Chelativorans sp. AA-79: one gene and its partner. The protein of the gene in region 1 binds, or shares a complex with, the protein of each later gene. Links are inferred from orthologs where the notes say so. Each region holds a gene or a part of one and is shown on either strand. Other genes may lie near its edges.

Region 1 (10,443 bases):
AAGCGGCAACGCCGGCGACAGGCTCGCCTGTGGGGTCATCGAATCGGGTTAGGAGGCGCCCATATGAACCCGGACCGGCCGCCTTCCCGGATCGGCTTGAGGAGGCGGCCGGAAGCCTCGAGCCAGGAGGAGTGCCGTAGCGATCTTCTGCCGGTCACGGCCGGCGAATGAATTCGTGAAACTCTTCGCGCCGGCCGGGGACATCCTCCGCCACGACGAGCGCCAATTCCCGTTCGTCGAAGAGGCGGAACCAATCGTCCCATTCGATGATCTCGATCTCGCCGAACTCGTCCCAGCCCCGGTCCGTATCCTCATAGGCGTGCTGGCCGAAGGCAAAGCCGAGCACCGGGTCAGCTTGAGACATGCCGAGCGCGGGAGTCCTCAGGGCTGGCTGGCCGGCGCGCGCGGCGGCCCAGTCGCGGATTTCTTCGTGTTCGGTCAGCACCTTGGTTTCGGCCATGGAACGCCCTCCTTTCAGGTGCCATCCCAACGCACGAGCCACGGCGCGGTTCCGGCGCTTGGGTCTCCGCTACTGTTTCGCGATCTTCTCCGCCTCGGTCACCAGCCGGTAGCGCTTCATCTCCTCGGTCGTAAGGTAATAGAGCGCACGCGGGGGCGTATCGAGCGCGTGCAGCCAGATGGCGGGGTCCACGCCCATCTCCTGCAGGTGGCGGGAAATGCGGGCTGTGGTCATCTGTGCATCCGCCATGGCCTGAGCCGGAGCGACTGCCGCATCCGTCACGGTATAGAACTGATGCAGGCCCACCGCCGCCTGCCCGCCGACCTCACGCGTCTTGCCTCCGGCCAGCAGAAGCGGGCAGGAGGAGGCGCAGATCGCCCCATCCTCGACGACGGTCGACACACCGCGCTCCCGGAGCATGCCCGCCATGAGAATGGCGTCGTCCAGCGCGCCGCCCGGCGAATTGAGGCTGACCCGCTTCACATATTCCCCGCGCGCATCGAGTTCCGCCCGTAACCGGCTTGCAGAACCCGGGTCGATGCTGCCTGTGGCCTGGAGCAGGCCGTCCGCTCCCAGCGTGAAGGAAATCGGCTGCCGCAGGATGTCCTCCTCGGCGGTGACGAAGCGGCGCGGATCGTTCGATTGTTGGCGATCGGGATCAGCCTTCACGGCCGGGGGCAGGACCGGGAATCTGTGCTGAAGGGATTCCGGCTTCGCGGCGGGCAGGAGCCCGCCATTGGCATCGGCAAGCTCCCTCAGATCGAGACCCACCAGAGTGGCGGCCCCCAGGAGAACGCCGATAAAAGCACCCCGCATAAGCGCCCCGTCGTCGAGGCGGGCAAGATAACGGACAAGCGCCGGGCGCCCAGGCCGCTGCCGAGTGGTGTTTTCGGGCCCGCTCATGGTTCGTGCCGCTTGCGTTCCGAAATGGGTGTGACGTTCTCCGGCCGCTCCACCGGGAACTCCGGTTCCACCGCTGCCGCGGCCACCACCGGTGCCGGCGCTTCGCGCGGCGCGCGCCGCGCCAGTTCCTCCCGCAAGTCGAGGGCACGCAGCAGTTCGGAAGCCGTCATGCGGTCGGCATCCGTCATCGCCGCCTCACCGCGCCGGATGGAGGCGTAGACCACGGCGAGAATGCCGACGAGAACGGCAGGCAGAAGGTCGATGGAAATCGCGCCCGCCCAACTCGGCAGGAAATCGGTGGCATAAAGTAGAACCGCCTCAGCGGAGGACAGCGGAACGAAGCGCCGCTCGGGCACCTTCGGCTGCGCCAGGATTTCGGCGGCGGCATCCGAGAGCGCTTTGGACTGGGCCGAGACCGATTCGCGCACCGTCGCCATCACCTGGTCCTGCCGCCCGGCCAGATCCACCGAACTGCCGTCGGCCACGGGGGCGATGAAGCCGGCGGAAAGATCCGCTGCCGCCCGCGCGACGGAGGGCGCGATGGACGTCTGCTCGAGCGCGGAGATTACGCCGGCCATCGCCACCGCCTCCTCGGCGAAACGGTCCGCACGCGGCTGCACCGACCCGGGCGCGGATACGAGCGCGCGCATGGCCGCAAGCCGCTCCTGGCCTTGTTTGAACAGGCCGGCCACGGTTTCACGAGAAGCCTGGATCGTCTGCTCCAGCTCCCGCATCTGCGCCGACATCTGTGTGAGAAGCTGCACGACGCTGCCCGATCCGGAAGTCCCGGTGAGCGCGCCGGAGCTGCGCTCGTCCTCCGCCAGCCTCGCGAACCGTTCCGATGCGCGCTGGATGTCGGGCAGGAGGGAGAGCGCTCCCAACGCATTGGAATGCGCCTGGTCGAGATCGCCCGTATAGTCTTCGAGCGTGCTCGCCAGATGCTGCTCGACCGCTGCCGAACCTGCCAGCGCCGCCGCATTGAGCCATGAGGACATGGCGATGATCATCATCGAGCCGATAGCCATCACGCCGAAGAGCGCAGCGCGCGAGGCCGCCTCGCGCATCTCCGGCAGGAATCGCATCAGATATGTCCAGAAGCCGTAGATTCCGACGGACACGGCGGCCGAATAGATGATGGCCGCGAAGAACACGATGGTCGTGGACCCGTCTAGCAGGTCGCGCACGCCGAGATAGGTGTAGACGCCGCTCGCCAGCGCCAGCGTGGCAAGGACGAAGCGCGTCATCGTCTGCAGCGAGTCGATATGATCGCGCAATTGCCTGGCGGCCCGGGCCTCGCTCATCGGACACTCCCCTCGCGCTTGCGTTTCCACCCCGACCGTCCTGAGCGCGTCACCGGCAGGCCACGGTCGGCACCGGCACGACACCGTCCGGCAGCCCATACATGTAGCTGCGCCCTTGCAGCAATGCGCCGTAGCGGCAATTTGCCCGCTCGCGCAGGTAAAGCCGGCCGCGATCCTCCTCCAGATAGACCACTTTCGGTTCCCGGATTTTCCGGCGAGCATGCCCTTCGACGGGCTGTCCCCTGCCGACGAGGATGCGCTTGAACCCTGAAGGATCGTGGATCACGAGATTCCCGAAACTGTCCACATAGCTACGCTCGCCGGCAAGGTCGCCCGCAAAAGCGGGCAACGAGAACGTGATCAGGAGGGCGGCCACTGCCCAAAACCTTTCTCTTTGGTAAAGATGTCGGCAAGAAGGCATCGGCAGCGCTCCTGTTGCGGCATGGCCCTGCGCATCAGATTAGCGCTTTCTTAACCTTTGTCACGCCGCCTCGAGCCTTCCTGGCCGCAATTGACAGAGGCGGCTGATTTCGCCGATTGCTTCCGGCGCCAGAAGGAGGGCCGCCCATGAGTGAGAATCACGTGATCGATATCGCCCCACTGCGGCTGAAGGACGCTCACGCGCTCGCGCCGCTTCTGGCCAACTACACGCAGTCGCTGAAGCGCGGCGCCCCCCGCCGGCCCGACGAGTTCTATGCCGAAACGCTGCTGCAGGACCGGGTGGTGGAGATCGTCGGCGCACGAATCGATGGCGAGATCGTCGGCTTCGCCATATACTACGACCTGCCGGACCCGCTCTCCGGCCTGCGCTATGGCCTCGTGGAGCACGTCTATGTCCATCACGATCACCGCGGCAAGGGCATTGCGCGGGCGCTGATCGACGTGATTGGAGACCAGGCGGAAGAGCGTAGCTGGACGCGGCTCGTGCTCCAGGCACCGCGCCAGCCGGTCGAGGGCCGGAAGCTCTACGAGCAGATCGCCGTACCGGCCGACTGGACCACGCATGTGATTCGTTTCGACACGCGCTGAAGGCGTACGCCTGGACTTTTTCCCGGGATGTCGGAATCAACGCTTTTCGCGCGTCCTAGGCTGGTCGAAACCACGTCCGGAGGGGACTCGCATGGGAAAGACTGCTGCAATTCTTCTGGCAAGGCTCATTTTCGCAGGAATCTTCGCGATGGCGGCGGCCTTCAAGTTCTCGGGCATGGAGAGCACGGCCGCCTATATCGCAGCGGCCGGCTTTCCATTTCCGCTGCTGCTTGCCTGGGTGGCCGCTTTCTTCGAGATTGCGCTCGTGATCGCTTTCCTGACGGGCGCGTTCTTCTCGGAGGCGGCGCTCGTTGCCGCCGCCTACGTGATCTTCCTGGCCTTCGCCTTCCATGGACCTTCACGCTGGAGTGGCAGCGAAGCGGAGTTCGGCTTTTTTGTCGATCACTTCAGCTTCTTTGCCGGCCTTCTGTTCGCCTCGGTCTGCGGGCCGGGTAACAAGCTGGCGATCCACCGGGGTTTCATCTGGCGCGAATAAGGACCCGCGCCCGGAACCGGCACAAAGCTCGAAGCTTCAACCGATTCAGTGGCCTGAGACTCGTCATGCGGCTTTGACGCACCGCAAAAACCGCATTAGAAAGCCACTGCCGGTGGCTTGGGGCAAGGGCGGGTGAGTCACCCCCGCCTTTCCGTGCCTCGTCTGCCGGCGATGAAATGGGGAAGCCATGAGCAAATCCACAGCCACCCAGGCGAGGCCCGTCTCGCCCCACCTGCAGATTTATCGCTTCACGCCCACCATGGCGATGTCGATCCTGCACCGCATCACCGGCGCAGCACTCTATTTCGGCATCCTGCTCTTCGCGCTGTGGCTGCTTGCGGCGGCAAGCTCGAGGGAGTGGTTCGATTTCATCAACGGGCTTTTCGGCTCGATTATCGGCCGGATCGTGATCTTCGGCTATTCGTGGGTGCTCATCCACCACATGCTGGGCGGCATCCGCCACCTCATCTGGGATACGATCCACGGGCTGGAGAAGCAGACTTCGCGCAACATCGCCATCGCCAATCTCGTGGGTTCCATCCTCCTGACGCTCGTTCTCTGGATCTGCGCCTGGGCGATCCGCGGAGGGCTCTGAGATGGCCGACATGCGCACTCCCCTGAACAAGGTCCGCGGCCTGGGTTCCGCGCGGGGCGGCACCGAGCACTTCTGGCGCCAGCGTCTGACGGCGGTTTCCAATATTCCGCTCATCATCTTCTTCATCGGCTTCGTCGCCGTTTATGGCGGCGCCTCCTATGAGGAGGTACGCGCCGTCCTCGCGCAACCAGTGGTCGCGCTCCTGGTTGGCTTTGCCTTCCTTTCCGTTGTCTATCACATGCGCCTCGGCATGCAGGTGATCATCGAGGATTACGTGCACGGCGAGGGAAGCAAGATCGTGCTCATCATCCTCAACACGTTCTTTCCCATTGTCGTGGGAGCCATCGCGCTCTACGCCCTCCTCAGAATCGCCTTCGGAGGCTGAATTTTAAATGGCTGATGCAGTTCAGAACCAGGCCGGCGGGGCCTACACCTATGTCGACCACGCTTTTGACGTGGTGGTGGTCGGAGCTGGCGGCGCGGGCTTGCGCGCCACGCTCGGCATGGCCGAACAGGGGTTGAAGACAGCCTGCATCACCAAGGTCTTCCCGACACGTTCGCACACGGTGGCAGCCCAGGGCGGCATCGCCGCCTCGCTGCAGAATATGGGGCCGGATCACTGGCAGTGGCACCTCTACGATACTGTGAAGGGGTCCGACTGGCTGGGCGACGTAGACGCCATGGAATATCTCGCCCGCGAGGCGCCGGCTGCCGTCTACGAGCTCGAGCACTACGGTGTGCCCTTCTCCCGCACGGAGGACGGCAGGATCTACCAGCGGCCCTTCGGTGGCCATATGCAGAATTTCGGCGATGGCCCGCCGGTGCAGCGCACTTGTGCCGCAGCCGACCGGACCGGCCACGCGATCCTCCACACGCTCTACGGCCAGTCGGTGAAGAACCACGCGCAGTTCTTCGTGGAATATTTCGCGCTCGACCTGATCATGTCCGATGACGGCGTGTGCACGGGCGTTGTGGCCTGGAACCTGGAGGACGGCACGATCCATCGCTTCGCTGCCAAGATGGTCGTGCTCGCCACCGGCGGCTACGGGCGTTCCTATTTCTCCTGCACCTCGGCACATACCTGCACGGGCGACGGCAACGGCATGATCGTACGCGCCGGCCTGCCGCTGCAGGATATGGAGTTCGTCCAGTTCCATCCCACCGGCATCTACGGCGCGGGCTGTCTCATCACCGAGGGTGTGCGCGGCGAGGGCGGGTATCTCGTCAACTCCGAAGGGGAGCGCTTCATGGAGCGCTACGCCCCGTCGGCCAAGGACCTGGCTTCGCGCGACGTGGTCTCCCGCTGCATGATGCTGGAGATCCGCGAAGGGCGCGGCGTGGGCAGGGACAAGGACCACATCTTCCTGCATCTCGACCATCTCGATCCGGCAGTGATCCACGAGCGGCTGCCCGGCATCGCCGAATCGGCCCGCATCTTCGCCGGCGTGGACGTGACCCGCGAGCCGATCCCGGTGCTGCCGACCGTGCACTACAATATGGGCGGCATCCCGACGAACTACTGGGGTGAGGTGCTGAACCCGACCCCGGACAACCCGGACGCCGTCGCCCCCGGGCTCATGGCCGTGGGAGAGGCGGCCTGCGCCTCGGTGCACGGGGCAAATCGCCTGGGCTCCAACTCGCTGATCGATCTCGTGGTGTTCGGCCGCGCGGCTGCGATCCGCGCGGGCCAGGTTGTCGACCGCACATCCAAGGTACCCCCGGTGGACACGGCCGCCTGCGAGAAGATCATGGACCGCTTCGATCGGCTCCGCCACGCCGATGGCGACACGCCGACGGCGGCGCTGCGCGAGAAGATGCAGCGCGCCATGCAGGAGGATGCGGCGGTGTTCCGCACGCAGGAATCCCTGGAACAGGGCTGCGAGCGCATCTCCGCCATCTGGAACGAGCTTCCGGAGGTCAAGGTGTTCGATCGCTCGATGATCTGGAACTCCGATCTGGTCGAGACGCTCGAACTCGAAAACCTGATGGCGAATGCCATCGCCACGGTCTACTCGGCCGAGGCGCGCAAGGAGAGCCGCGGCGCGCATGCGCGCGAGGATTTCACCGAGCGCGACGACGTGAACTGGCGCAAGCACACGCTCTCCTGGGTGGAGCCGGACGGCACCGTCCGCCTTGCCTATCGCGCGGTGCATACCGAGCCGATGCTGAAGCCCGAGGAGGGCGGTATCGACCCGGCAAAGATTGCACCGAAAAAGCGGGTCTACTGACCGGAGGACATCATGGTCGAAATCACTCTTCCCAAGAACTCCAAGGTCAAGCAGGGCAAGGTCTGGCCGAAGCCAGAGGGTGCGAAGAACCTGCGCGAGTACCGCATCTACCGCTGGTCGCCGGATGATACGGAAAACCCCCGTCTCGACACCTATTATGTCGACATGGACGACTGCGGGCCGATGGTGCTCGACGGGCTGATCTGGATCAAGAACAAGATCGACGCGACACTCACCTTCCGCCGCTCCTGCCGCGAGGGCATCTGCGGCTCCTGCGCAATGAACATCGACGGCGCGAATACGCTCGCCTGCACCAAGGGCATGGACGACATCGGAGGCGCGGTGCGGATATATCCGCTGCCGCACATGCCGGTGGTGAAGGATCTCGTGCCGGATCTGTCGATCCCCTACGCCCAGCTCTCCTCGATCGAGCCCTGGCTGCAGACGGTGACACCGGAGCCCGCGACCGAGTGGAAGCAGAGCCACGAGGACCGGACGAAGCTCGACGGCCTCTACGAGTGCATCCTCTGCTTCTGCTGCCAGACCTCGTGTCCCAGCTACTGGTGGAACGGCGAGCGCTATCTGGGGCCGGCCGTGCTTCTGCAGGCCTATCGCTGGCTGATCGATTCACGCGACGAGGCCACGGGCGAGCGGCTCGACAATCTGGAGGATCCCTTCCGGCTCTATCGCTGCCACACGATCATGAACTGCACCCAAACCTGCCCGAAGGGGCTGAACCCGGCGAAGGCGATAGCCGAGATCAAGAAGATGATGGTCGAACGGCAGGTCTGACCGCAGATCCCCAGCAGCGCCGATCACGCAGGCGTGTAGGCGCGTGAGCGCTGAACCGTGCTACCCATGCCGGAAATGTCTCGAGCACGGGAGGATCGGCATATGCTCCATCGCTTTGCAGGAATGGCGGGATGTCTTCTTGCTCTCGCGTTCGCAGGCACACAGCCCTCGGCGGCCGAAACAGAAACGGCGATTTTCGCAGGCGGCTGCTTCTGGTGCGTGGAAGCCGATTTCGACCATGTGCCGGGCGTACTTTCCACGACGTCCGGCTACACCGGCGGGGAGACGCAGAACCCGACCTATGACGACTATTCCTCCGGTGGCCACCGCGAGGCGGTCAGGATCGAATATGACGACACCCGTGTCGGCTACGATCAACTCCTCGACGTCTTCTTCCATTCGGTCGACCCGACCGACGAAGGCGGCCAGTTCTGCGACCGGGGCCATGCCTACACCACCGCGATCTATGTCCTGAACGATGCGCAGCGGCAGGCGGCGGAGAAAGCCAAGGCCGCCGCGGAGGAGGAGCTCGGCATCCCCGTCGCCACGCCCATCGAGCCGGCCTCGACCTTCTGGCCGGCCGAAGACTACCATCAGGACTACTATCAGAGCGACGAACGCATCCTCTCCCGCTTCGGCTATGTCACCAAGGCCAATGCCTACAAAGGCTATCGCGAGGGCTGCGGCCGGGATGCCAGGCTGAGGCAGGTCTGGGGTGAGACCGCGCTGCGCGGGATCGTGAAGTAGCCGTTATCGGCGAATGCGTTCCATCGCGATTTCAGCCGCGATGTCGTTGGTCGGCCGCTTCTGCGCCTCGGCGCGGGCGAAGATCTCACCCAGCACCGTGGGGATCTTTCCGAGCCGCGCCATGACGGCTTCCGGGTCATAGCCCAAGGGCGAAAGCTCCGCCGCAACATTGATGAGCCCGCCCGCATTGATGACGTAGTCCGGCGCATAGAGAACACCGCGCTCCATCAGAAGACGCGCGTCCTCATGCCTTGCGAGCTGGTTGTTGGCAGAGCCCGCCACGATTCCGGACTTCAACGAGCGGAGGGTCTCCTGCGAGATCACGCCGCCCAGGGCGCAGGGCGCGAAGACCTCGGCTTCAGCGGCGACGACCTCGTCGGCGGCGATCGCGGTGGCTCCAAAGGCTCTCCGCGCCTTTTCCACGCGCATTGCATCGAGGTCCGTCACAATCAGGTCCGCGTCTTCGCGGGAGAGCTTCTCGCAGAGCGACCAGCCTACCGAGCCCAGGCCCTGAACGGCCACGCGGATGCCGGAAAGGCGCGCCGACCCGTTGCGATGTTTCAGCGCCTTCTTGATGCCGAGGAAGACACCTTCAGCCGTGAAGGGCGAAGGATTGCCGCTGCCGCCCTTGCTCGTGCCCACCACGTTTGGTGCGCGTTCCCGCAGGAAGTCGGCGTCCGCAAGCGTCATGCCCACGTCCTCTGCCGTGATGAACTGGCCTTCCAGTGCTGTCAGCATCTCGGCATAGGCGGTCAGCAGTGCCGGGGTCTTTTGTGTCTTCGCATCAGCGACGATGACCGCCTTTCCGCCGCCAAGAGGCAGGCCCGCCACGGCGGATTTGTAGGTCATTCCCCGTGAGAGCCTGAGCGCATCCGTAACGGCGGCCTCGAAGCTTTCATGCGGCCAGATCCGCGTGCCGCCCAGTGCCGGGCCGAGCGTCGTGTCATGGATCGCGACGATGGCGGTGAGCCCGCGCCTTTCGTCACGGCCGCACCAGACGCGCTCGTGGCCGTCGAAGGACGGCAGTTCGGCAGCATCGGCGGTGATGTCGGAAATGGAGAGGGAGTGGCCGCCGGCAGGCGTCTTCAGGGTTCTCGGCTCCCGGATGTGCAGCATGGCATTCCTCCCCGAATGTTTATCCGCCTATGAATCTAGGGCCATCGGCGGACTTTTGGTTGCCAAAACAACGGGTGCCGCGAACGCACCTTGCGTTCCCGGCATCTTTTTCGCTCGAAACTGTCGCCTGTGGAGATCAGGCGAACTTGGCGTCCAGCGTGATGTCGATCGCGCCGAGTGCCCGCGACACCGGGCAGTTCTCTTTCGCGCCGGCCGCGATCTCCTTGAACTTCGCCTCGTCGAGGCCGGGCACCTTGCCCAGAACCGTCAGCGCGCTGCCGCGGATCTCAAAGCCGCCGCCCTGCTTGGGCTGAAGATCGACTTCCGCTTTTGCCTGAAGCGACTCGGCCGGTGTGCCGTTCTGGGCGAGCGCGTGCGCCAGCGCCATGGAGAAGCAGGAAGCGTGCGCGGCGGCGATCAATTCTTCCGGATTGGTGCCGGCACGGCCGGTCTCGTCCTCGAAGCGCGCCTTGAAGGACAGCGGCAGGTCCCCGAGCGCGCCGCTCTGGGTGCTGTCGATACGACCCGAACCATTGGTGAGGGAACCGTTCCAGTTCACATTTGCGTAGCGCTTCATCCCTGTCTCCTGTTTTGCGGATTGGATTCTCTCAGATGGCCTCGCCCTGCAGCAGGCGCGGCGTGCCGCCGGTCAGGCCGGAAGCCTGCCGGACAAAGAAGCTCTTCATGCCGGGCATGCGGTCGACAAGGCCCAGTCCAAAATCACGGACCGCCCGGAGCGGGCCGAGATCGTTGGAGAAGAGTCGGTTGAGGACGTC
Region 2 (10,442 bases), 2.1 Mb from region 1 along the record:
CGGAAGTTGCCGATATCGATTGAACAACTACGCCGGAAGGTTGTGAAGCTCTGAAACCATAATTCCATTTGAGACCTGCGAGCGGTGCGGTAGTGCTGTATAGCTCGGTGCCGGCAAGTGGGATCGGCCTACGCAATAGGTTGCACTGCGTTTCCGGAGGGGAACTGGAAGATGTGTGGGATTGTGGGGATCATCGGGCGTGAGCCCGTCGCGCCGCTGATCGTCGATGCGCTGAAGCGGCTCGAATATCGCGGCTATGATTCGGCCGGCGTGGCAACGATAGACGATGGCCACCTCGTGCGGCGTCGCGCGGAAGGAAAGCTAGTCAACCTGGAAAAACGGCTCGCGGAACAGCCGCTTGACGGCCTGGTCGGCATCGGCCACACGCGCTGGGCCACCCACGGCGCGCCAAACGAGACCAATGCGCATCCTCACTTCTCGGACGATGTGGCCATCGTCCACAACGGCATCATCGAAAATTTCGCGGAGCTGCGCGACGAATTGATTGCCGACGGCTTCGTTTTCGCTTCGCAGACGGACACCGAGGTGGTGGCACATCTGGTGGCGCGCGAGCTTCGGCAGGGAAAGGCGCCGAAGGATGCTGCCTTTGCGGCGCTCAGCCAACTCAGGGGCGCGTTTGCGCTCGCCGTTCTGTTCCGCGGCGACGAGGACCTGATCGTAGGCGCCCGCAACGGTCCGCCGCTCGCCATCGGCCATGGCGATGGCGAGATGTTCCTGGGCTCCGACGCCATCGCGCTCGCGCCCTTCACCGACGCCATCACCTATTTGGAGGATGGCGACTGGGCGGTGGTGCGCCGCTCGGGCGTCGAAATCTTCGACATGAACGGCAAGCCGGTCGAACGCAGGCGTCAGCAGTCGATCGGCACCAGCTTCATGGTGGACAAGGGCAACCATCGGCATTTCATGGAGAAGGAGATCCACGAACAGCCGGAGGTGATCTCGCACACACTCGCTCACTACGTCGATTTCGTCGGCGGGGGCGTGAAGCCCTTCGAGACGCCCTTCGATTTCGCGAAGATCGACCGGCTGGCGGTCTCGGCCTGCGGCACGGCCTATCTGGCGGGCCTGATCGGAAAATACTGGCTGGAGCGCTATGCGCGGCTGCCCGTCGACATCGATATCGCGTCGGAGTTCCGCTACCGCGAGATGCCGCTGTCGAAGTCGAGTGCCGCCCTCTTCGTCTCGCAATCGGGCGAAACGGCCGACACGCTCGCATCGCTACGCTACTGCCGGCGCGAAGGCGTGCCGATCGCTTCGATCGTGAATGTGCGCGATTCGACCATGGCGCGGGAGAGCGACGGGATCTTCCCGACGCTTGCCGGTCCCGAGATCGGCGTGGCCTCCACCAAGGCCTTCACCTGCCAGCTCTCGATCTTCGCCGCGCTCGCGGTGCGGGCGGGGCTGGAACGCGGGACGCTCTCCCGGGAAGAGGCAGGCCGGCTCGTGCGCGCGCTTTCGGAGGCGCCGCGCTATGCCGCGCAGGCGTTGAAGCTGGAAGGGCGCATCGAGCAAGTCGCGCGCGAACTCGTACATGTCCGTCATGTGCTCTATCTCGGCCGCGACACGAGCTATCCGCTGGCGCTCGAAGGCGCACTCAAGCTCAAGGAACTGTCCTACATCCATGCGGAGGGATATGCGGCGGGCGAATTGAAGCACGGCCCCATCGCGCTGATCGACGAGACCATGCCGGTGGTCGTGATCGCGCCGGATGACCGCATTTTCGAGAAGACCGTGTCGAACATGCAGGAAGTAGCCGCCCGCGGCGGGCGCATCATCCTGATCACGGACGAGGAGGGCGCATCCCGCACCTCGCTCGAAAAGTTCGAGACGATCGTGATGCCCGCCATGCCGGAATTCATCGCGCCGATCGTCTATGCTCTGCCGGTGCAGATGCTCGCCTATCACACGGCGGTGGCGCTGGGGACCGATGTCGATCAGCCCAGGAACCTCGCAAAGTCCGTCACGGTGGAGTAGGGCGCAGTTGGCTTTCGCTTTGTTCTGGACGGGAGGTGGCGCCGTCACGTAAAGTTTCGGCGTGTCGTATACATTCCTCCACCATAGCAATGTTCGAGGTGCTGCCCGGTGATGACGCGCCTGCGCAACTACTTCCTGACCGGCTTCGTTGTCGCCGCGCCGCTGGCCATAACGGCTTATCTCGTCTGGGGGTTCATCGGCTGGGTGGATTCCTGGGTGAAGCCCTATATCCCTGCACGCTACAACCCGGACAATTATCTGCCTTTCGCGGTGCCGGGCTTCGGCCTGATCGTGGCGGTGGTGCTGATCACGCTGATCGGCTTCCTGACGGCGAACTTCATCGGCCGAAGCATCGTCTCCTACGGCGAGTATTTTCTCGACCGCATGCCCTTCGTGCGCAGTGTTTACAAGACGCTGAAAAACATTCTGGAGACCGTGCTGCACGAACGCTCCGACACTTTCAAGAAGGTCGGCCTGATCGAGTATCCGCGCAAGGGTCTCTGGGCGCTGGTCTTCATCGCAACCGAGGCCAGGGGCGAGGTCCGCGATCTGACGGGGAACGATGCGGATCCCGCGGTGGCCGTCTTCCTGCCCACCACGCCCAATCCCACCTCGGGCTATCTGCTCTACGTGCCGAGGAACGAGATCATGGAACTGGCGATGACCGTGGAAGACGGCGCCAAGCTCATCATCTCCGCCGGGCTGATCTCACCGGAATACCAGCAGGAAACGAAGAAGCTTGCGGACGAGGCAATGGCCGGGAAGGCACGGCGCGCGCCGGCGGGAAACGGTGAAGATTCGCTGGCGAAGTAGTGCTTCCCGGTGGCACCTTTACCCCGCCCGCAGAAGCCGCACCGCCTCGTCCTTGCCGAAGAGATAAAGAAGGACGCGGAGCGCCCGGCCGCGCTCGCCCGCAAGCTCGGGGTCGCGCGTTAGGAGAAGCCGCGCATCGTCGCGCGCTGTGGCGAGAAGCTCGGCATGGAATTCCAGCCGCGCCACCTGGAAGCCCGGCATTCCGGACTGGCGGGTGCCCAGAAGGTCGCCTTCGCCGCGCAGCCTCAGGTCTTCCTCTGCGATGACGAAACCGTCCTCGGTGTCGCGCAGGACGGCCAGACGACGCTTCGCCACCTCGCCCAAGGGCGGCTTGTAGAGGAGCACGCAGGAGGACGGTTTGTCACCGCGCCCGACACGGCCTCTGAGCTGGTGCAACTGAGCGAGGCCGAATCGCTCGGCGTGCTCGATCACGATGATGGTCGCGTCCGGCACGTCGACGCCCACCTCCACCACGGTCGTTCCGACGAGGATGCGCGTCCGGCCTTCCTTGAAGGCACGCATGGCCTCGTCCTTCTCCCGCGCGGCCATGCGGCCATGCACGAGGCCGACGGTCTCCCCGAACACGTGCTTGAGCGAGGCGAAGCGGTCCTCGGCGGAGGTCAGCTCAATGGCATCGGAGTCCTCGACGAGCGGACAGATCCAGTAGACCTTCTGGCCTTCCCCGATCGCGCTTCGCAGGCGTTCCACCAACTCGTCGAGCCGGTCCGTCGGCATGGTGACGGTGCGGATCGGCTTGCGGCCGGCGGGTTTCTCCGTCAGCCGCGAAACATCCATGTCGCCGAAGGCCGAAAGCACGAGCGTGCGCGGGATGGGGGTGGCCGTCATGACGAGCATGTCCGGTGCATCGCCCTTTGCGCTGATGGCAAGCCGCTGATGGACGCCGAAGCGGTGCTGCTCGTCGATGATCGTCAACACGAGATCGCGGAACTTGACCGATTCCTGGAAAAGCGCATGGGTGCCGATCACGAAGGCGACATCCCCGGAGGCGATGCCGTCGAGGATCGCCTGACGCTCTCGGCCCTTCTCGCGGCCCGTGAGCAGCGCGGTCTTGAGGCCGGCAGCCTGGGCAATGGGCGCGATGGTGGAAAGATGCTGCCGGGCGAGGAGTTCCGTGGGCGCCATGAGCGCGGATTGTCCGCCGGCTTCTGCCGCCCGTGCCATGGCCAGCAGCGCCACGACCGTCTTGCCCGCGCCTACATCGCCCTGAAGGAGCCGCAACATGCGCTCTTCCTTTGCAAGGTCGCCGAAGATATCTGCAACCGCGCGCTGCTGGGATGGCGTGAGCGAATAGGGCAGCGCCTGCTTGATCCGTGCGGCGAGGGCACCGTCGCCCCGGAGCGGGCGGCCGGCGAGCTTGCGCGTGCGGGCGCGGACAAGAGCGAGCGAAAGCTGGCTTGCGAGCAGTTCGTCATAGGCAAGCCGCTGCCATGCGGTGTTCTCGGGTGAGATATCCTCCACGCTCCTGGGATCGTGAAGGCGTTGGAGCGCTGCGCGGAAGGAGGGAAATCCCAGCCGGGCTTGCAGCCCCTCGTCCTGCCATTCCGGCATGTCCGGTACGCGCGCGACGGCCTGCGCGATGGCGCGGCGCAGCACCTTGGGCGAAAGGCCGGCGGTGAGCGGGTAGACAGGCTCCAGCGGCGGCACGGTGTCGGCTTCCGCGATCGGCACGATATAGTCCGGGTGAACCATCGAAGCGCGGCCGTTGAACCATTCCATGCGGCCCGAGGCCAAAACCTCGCCGCCGACGGGGAGCTGCTTTTCGAGATAGGCCTGGTGGGCGTGGAAGAAGGTCAGAGCGATCTGCCCCGTCTCGTCGAAGGCGAAGACGCGGTAAGGTACGTTCTTCTTGCCGCGAGGCGGCGGCTGGTGGCGGTCCACCGTCAGTCTCAACGTCACGATTGCGCCCTGCGGTGCATTGGCGATGTCCGGTCGGTTGGTGCGGTCGATCAGCGAGTGGGGCAGCACGAACAGGAGATCGCCCACCCGCAGGGGGCGATTCGTTAGGTCCGCCGGCACGACATTGGCGATCAGCCCGGCCGTGCGGTCGCCTATGCCTTCAAGCACGGTTGCCGGAGCAAAGAGCGGGTCGAGAAGCGAAGGGCGCATGGACAGAACCTAATGGCAGCAGGGCGATGAGGAAATGCTTTGGAGAGGCTGACTTTCCACAGGCGAGACGCTATATGCCCCTTCTCACCGCGAAAGGCATGGCTCAATGACTGGAACAACGCGTTCAAGCGCCGATCTCGACCCGCGCAGGCGTCGCGCTCTCGTGCGCGCGTGGCGGCGCGGCATGCGCGAGATGGACCTAGTGCTCGGCGGCTTCGCGGATTCGCACATAGGGGCGCTGTCGGACGAGGAACTGAACCAATTCGAGGCGCTGCTGGAAGTGCCTGATACGATGCTTCTGCAATGGGTCACCGGCGAGCGGCCCGTAGCGGAGCCCTATGATACCACGCTTTTCAAACGCATTTGCGCCGCCGGTGGCGCGCCGAGCATCTGACAGATACCGAAATGACCGAACTGATCGATCCTATCGGCCTTGCGTGCCGGAATGGTCCGGCAATCGTGGACGGCGTTGCCGACGGCTACGAGCCCTTCGCTCTCGCCCAGATATCCAACGAGATCGCGCCGGATGAGCCGCTGGTTTTCGTCGTGCGCGACGGCCAGCGCCTGCCGCTGATTGCTGAAGCCTTGCAGTTCGCCGATCCGAGCCTCCCGGTGATGACGCTGCCGGCATGGGACTGCCTGCCGTATGATCGCGTTTCGCCGGGGGCGGATGCCGCCGCCCGCCGACTCGACGCGCTTTCGGCCATGGCAGCGCTCAAACGCCATCCGCACCGCGCGATCGTGCTGGTCAGCGCCAACGCGTTGCTCCAGCGCATGCCGCCCGCCGATCATATCGAGGCGCAGGGCTTTCGCGCCAAGCCGGGCAATCAGGTCGATATGGAGGCGCTGGTCGCGCGGCTGGAGACGGCGGGTTTCGAGCGCGTCCCTTCCGTGCGCGATATGGGGCAATATGCGGTACGCGGCGGCATCCTCGATCTCTTCGCGCCCGGCTGGGAGGAGGCGCTGCGTCTCGATTTCTTCGGCGACACGCTCGATTCTATCCGTGCCTTCGACGTGGCGACCCAGCGCACCACCGGTCAGCGCACCGAGGTGGCGCTGCAGGCCATGAGCGAGGTGACGTTGACGCCGGATACGGTGAGCCGCTTCCGCCGTCATTACATCGAGACCTTCGGTGCGCCCTCACGCGAGGACGCGCTTTACGCCGCGATCTCGGAGGGGCGGCGTTTCTCCGGCATGGAGCACTGGCTGCCGCTCTTTTATGACAGCCTCGAGACCGTCTTCGATTACCTGCCCGACGCGCCGCTCGTCTTCGACCACCTGGCGCAGGAAGCGATCACCGAGCGCCATTCGCTGATCGTCGACCATTATGAAGCGCGCACGCGACAGCTTTCGGAAGGAGCGGGGCTCGGCGATTCAGTACCCTACAAGCCGGTCGAGCCGCAGAGCCTCTATCTCGATCCGCAGGAGGTTTCCGCGGCAGCGGAAACGCGCGTCTTCATCCGGCTCACGCCATTCGCCACGCCGGATGCCGCGGGCGCCAAGGTGTTCCACGCCGGGGCCTCGGCCGGGCGTGGCTTTGCGGAAGAGCGCGCCGACCCCAATGCAAATGTGTTCGACCACGCGGTCAAGCATCTCGGCGAGAAAAGGGCGCGCGGAAAGCACGTGCTGGTCGCCGGCTGGAGCGAGGGCTCTACCGAGCGGCTCGGCCAGATCCTCGCCGAGCACGGGCTCGGCGGCGTGGCGCGCGTGGAAAGCTTGGGCGAGCTTGCGAAGCTGCCGAAAGGGCAGGCCGGTCTCGGCATTCTGCCACTGGAAGCGGGGTTCGAAACGGACCGGCTCGTTATCCTTGCCGAGCAGGATGTCCTGGGCGACCGGCTCGTGCGCCGCTCCAAGCGGCGCAAACGGGCGGCTGACTTCATTTCAGAAGCGAGCGCGCTTTCGGCGGGCGATATCGTCGTTCATGCCGACCACGGCATTGGTCGCTTTATCGGCCTCAAGACCATCGAGGCGGCCGGCGCTCCGCACGAGTGTCTCGAAATCCACTATGCCGGCGACGACCGGCTGTTCCTGCCGGTTGAAAACATCGAACTCCTGTCACGCTACGGCTCCGATTCGGCGGAAGCCACGCTCGACAGGCTTGGCGGCGGGGCCTGGCAGTCGCGCAAGGCGAGGCTGAAGAAACGCCTGCTCGAGATGGCGGGCCAGTTGATCAGGCTCGCTGCCGAGCGGCAGATGCGCCCGGCGACGAAGATCATGCCGCCCGAAGGGGTCTACGGCGAGTTTGCCGCGCGCTTTCCCTATGACGAGACGGACGACCAGCAGACGGCCATCGATGCCGTCTTGGAGGATCTGAGCGCCGGTCGGCCGATGGACCGGCTCGTCTGCGGCGATGTCGGTTTCGGCAAGACGGAGGTGGCGCTGAGGGCCGCCTTCGTGGCGGCCATGGAGGGCTTCCAGGTGGCGGTAGTGGTGCCGACCACGCTGCTCGCCCGCCAGCACTTCAAGACCTTCCGTGAGCGCTTCACCGGCCTGCCGGTCAGGGTGCGGCAGGCCTCGCGTCTGGTCGCGGCCAAGGAACTGGCGGAAACGAAGAAGGGGCTCGCCGAGGGGACGGTCGACATCGTGGTGGGCACGCACGCGCTGCTGGGCTCCTCCATAAGTTTCAAGAATCTGGGCCTGCTCATCATCGACGAGGAGCAGCATTTCGGCGTGAAGCACAAGGAGCGATTGAAAGAACTGAAGGCGGATGTTCACGTTCTGACGCTCTCGGCCACGCCCATCCCGCGCACGCTGCAACTTGCGCTCACGGGCGTGCGGGAGCTTTCGCTGATTGCCACGCCGCCCGTGGACCGCATGGCGGTGCGCACCTTCATTTCGCCCTTCGACCCGCTGGTCGTCCGCGAGACGCTCTTGCGCGAGCGCTATCGCGGCGGGCAAAGCTTCTATGTCGTGCCACGCATCTCGGACCTGGCCGAGGTTCAGGAGTTCCTGCACGAGCAGGTGCCGGAACTCAAGGTGGCGACGGCGCATGGCCAGATTGCCGCCGGTGAGCTCGACGACATCATGAACGCCTTCTACGACGGCAAATATGATGTGCTGCTTTCCACGACCATCGTGGAGTCGGGTCTCGACATTCCTACGGCCAACACGCTGATCGTGCACCGGGCCGACATGTTCGGCCTGGCACAGCTCTATCAGCTGCGCGGCCGTGTCGGACGCTCGAAGGTACGCGCCTATGCGCTCTTCACGCTGCCGGCGAACCGCACGCTCACGCCCACTGCGGAGCGGCGTCTCAAGGTGCTGCAGTCGCTCGATTCGCTGGGCGCCGGCTTCCAACTCGCAAGCCACGATCTCGATATCCGCGGAGCAGGTAACCTTTTGGGTGAGGAGCAGTCCGGCCATATCAAGGAAGTGGGCTACGAACTTTACCAGCAGATGCTGGAGGAGGCGGTGGCGGAGCTGCGCGGAACCGGCGAAGCAGTAGACACCGGCTGGTCGCCGCAGATCACGGTCGGCACGGCGGTCATGATCCCCGAGCACTATGTGCCCGACCTGCAGCTTCGACTGGGCCTCTATCGCAGGCTGGGCGAAATCGAGACGCCGGAGGAGATCGACGGCTTCGGCGCCGAGCTCATCGATCGCTTCGGGCCGATGCCGGAGGAGGTGCAGCATCTCCTCAAGATCGTCTATATCAAGTCGCTCTGCCGGCGCGCCAATGTGGAGAAGCTCGATGCCGGGCCAAAGGGCGTGGTGCTTCATTTCCGCAACAAGGAGTTCCCGGAGCCGGCGGGGCTGGTGCGCTTTATCGGAGAGCAGGGGCAGCTCGCCAAAATCCGGCCGGACCAGAGCGTGGTCTTCATCCGCGATTGGCCGACGCCGGAGAAGCGGCTTGCGGGAGCTGCCATCGTGATGACGCAGCTTGTGCGGCTAGTGGAGAAGCAGGCCGCCTAGATCATTTCAGCGTTTCATAGAAACGCTGAAATGATCTAAGTGACGGCCGATACCATTGAGATGTTTCTTGTGAACGCGCACCATATCGCGAGCATCAGGTAGCCGCGCCTTCGCAACGCGCAACGGCACCGTGTCCACCCGATCGCCCTCAGCCGCAACCGACAATCTACCCCTGCTCTTTGTCCAACTCGCCTTTCTCCTTCGCCTCGCTCACTTTGGCGATGGCGTCGGCCAGCGCTTCCGGCGGCTGGGCGCCCATGAGCGCGTAGCGGCCTTCGAGCAGGAAGCAGGGGACGCCGGTGACGCCCATGCGCCGCGCGGTTTCGATCTCCGTCGCGACCTCGTCCCCGTCTGCAGGGGAGGGAAGCAGCGTCTCGACCAGGGACGCATCCATTCCCGCATCCCGCGCGGCGTCGATCAGCACGGCGTGATCGCCGATGTTCCGCCCCTCCTCGAAATAAAGACGGAAGAGGCGCTCCACGAGGATGTTTTGCACGGTTTGGCCCGCCGTTGCCGCCCAGCGGATCACGCGATGCGCATCGAGCGTGTTGGGGGCAACCTTGATGGCCTCGAAATCGTAGGAAATGCCGACGGCTGCCCCCATCTCGCGCAGGCGGTCGTGCGCGGCCTCGAGGCGCTCCAGACTGCCGAATTTCTTCAGCATGTAATCCTGTCGGTCGAGGCCCCCGCGCGGGATCGCCGGATCGAGCTGGTAGGGACGCCAGCGGACCGTCACGTCGATGTCATCGACGTTCGCCATGGCCGCCTGCAGATTGCGCATGCCCAGAAAGCACCATGGGCACACGACGTCGGAGACGACGTCGACGCTGAGATTCGCCTTTTCCGTCATGAAGAATCCTATTGCGGTTTTAGCCACCAGGCGGAGAGGTCGTAGCCGTTGAGCGGCGAGACTTCCGGATGCTGCAAATGGTTCCAGTAGGCGATCCAGACCTTGGTGTTGTGCTGCGTGGGGATCACATAGGCGCCGGAGATGAGAAGCCGGTCGAGCGCGCGGACGGCAGCCACATAGGCCTCTTTGTCGCGCGCGTTGAGCATGGTGTCGATCATGGCGTCAACGGCGGGATCGGCCACGCCGGCGAGGTTGAAGGAGCCCTCCGCCTTCGCTGCTTCCGAACCCCAGCGATAGATCTGCTCGATTCCCGGCGACAGCGTGCCGGAAAAGCCAACCGAGGAGATCAGCATGTCGAAGTCATAGGTCTGCTTACGCTGCTGGATCTGCGCATCGTCCAGCATGCGCAGCGATACCTGGATGCCGAGGCGGGCAAGCGTTCTCTGGAAGACGGCTGCAAGGCGCTCCTGCTCGGCGGAGACGATGAGGATCTCGAAGGTGAAGGGATTGCCTTGCGGGTCCTTGAGCACGCGTCCATCGATCTCGTAGCCCGCTTCCTTCAGCAGGTTCAGCGCTTCGTGCATCGTGTCGCGGTCAATCTCCTCGGTTCCGTCCGCTTTCGCGCCGTAGGTGCCGTTCATGACCTCCGGCTGCACCTTGTCCTGATAGGGCGCGAGGAGCGCCTTCTCCTCTTCGGTCGCCGGCGAACCGAGGGCCGAAAGCTCCGAGCCCTGCCAGTAGCTCA

What was found.
Region 2: the proteins of sdhA (region 1) and PVE73_RS13135 are in contact, whole or in part, in a crystal structure (PDB 6C12), measured with the Escherichia coli proteins. The link is inferred for Chelativorans sp. AA-79 from one-to-one orthologs.

The regions. Positions count from the first base shown.
Region 1 is NZ_CP120361.1:587,401-597,843, reverse strand. What follows is about bases 4,601-7,594. They hold sdhA (succinate dehydrogenase flavoprotein subunit), read left to right. Parts: upstream 4,601-5,176; coding sequence 5,177-7,012; downstream 7,013-7,594. Other genes in these bases: PVE73_RS02945 (succinate dehydrogenase iron-sulfur subunit), read left to right, coding at 7,025-7,594; sdhD (succinate dehydrogenase, hydrophobic membrane anchor protein), read left to right, coding at 4,786-5,169; sdhC (succinate dehydrogenase, cytochrome b556 subunit), read left to right, coding at 4,601-4,784. In the rest of the region: PVE73_RS02995 (superoxide dismutase family protein), read left to right, coding at 1-52; PVE73_RS02990 (hypothetical protein), read right to left, coding at 155-460; PVE73_RS02985 (hypothetical protein), read right to left, coding at 530-1,363; PVE73_RS02980 (hypothetical protein), read right to left, coding at 1,360-2,664; PVE73_RS02975 (hypothetical protein), read right to left, coding at 2,714-3,040; PVE73_RS02970 (GNAT family N-acetyltransferase), read left to right, coding at 3,232-3,693; PVE73_RS02965 (DoxX family protein), read left to right, coding at 3,785-4,189; more of sdhC, read left to right, coding at 4,377-4,600; more of PVE73_RS02945, read left to right, coding at 7,595-7,804; peptide-methionine (S)-S-oxide reductase MsrA, read left to right, coding at 7,907-8,551; PVE73_RS02935 (Glu/Leu/Phe/Val dehydrogenase dimerization domain-containing protein), read right to left, coding at 8,555-9,667; PVE73_RS02930 (OsmC family protein), read right to left, coding at 9,804-10,244; PVE73_RS02925 (ubiquinone biosynthesis hydroxylase), read right to left, coding at 10,276-10,443. UniProt on the Escherichia coli protein: Two distinct, membrane-bound, FAD-containing enzymes are responsible for the catalysis of fumarate and succinate interconversion; the fumarate reductase is used in anaerobic growth, and the succinate dehydrogenase is used in aerobic growth.
Region 2 is NZ_CP120361.1:2,708,105-2,718,546, forward strand. The notes cover bases 3,693-6,685. They hold PVE73_RS13135 (succinate dehydrogenase assembly factor 2), read left to right. Parts: upstream 3,693-5,041; coding sequence 5,042-5,329; downstream 5,330-6,685. Other genes in these bases: recG (ATP-dependent DNA helicase RecG), read right to left, coding at 3,693-4,935; mfd (transcription-repair coupling factor), read left to right, coding at 5,341-6,685. Outside these bases: glmS (glutamine--fructose-6-phosphate transaminase (isomerizing)), read left to right, coding at 172-1,995; PVE73_RS13125 (DUF502 domain-containing protein), read left to right, coding at 2,107-2,808; more of recG, read right to left, coding at 2,827-3,692; more of mfd, read left to right, coding at 6,686-8,847; PVE73_RS13145 (DsbA family oxidoreductase), read right to left, coding at 9,014-9,697; PVE73_RS13150 (extracellular solute-binding protein), read right to left, coding at 9,706-10,442. UniProt on the Escherichia coli protein: An FAD assembly protein, which accelerates covalent attachment of the cofactor into other proteins.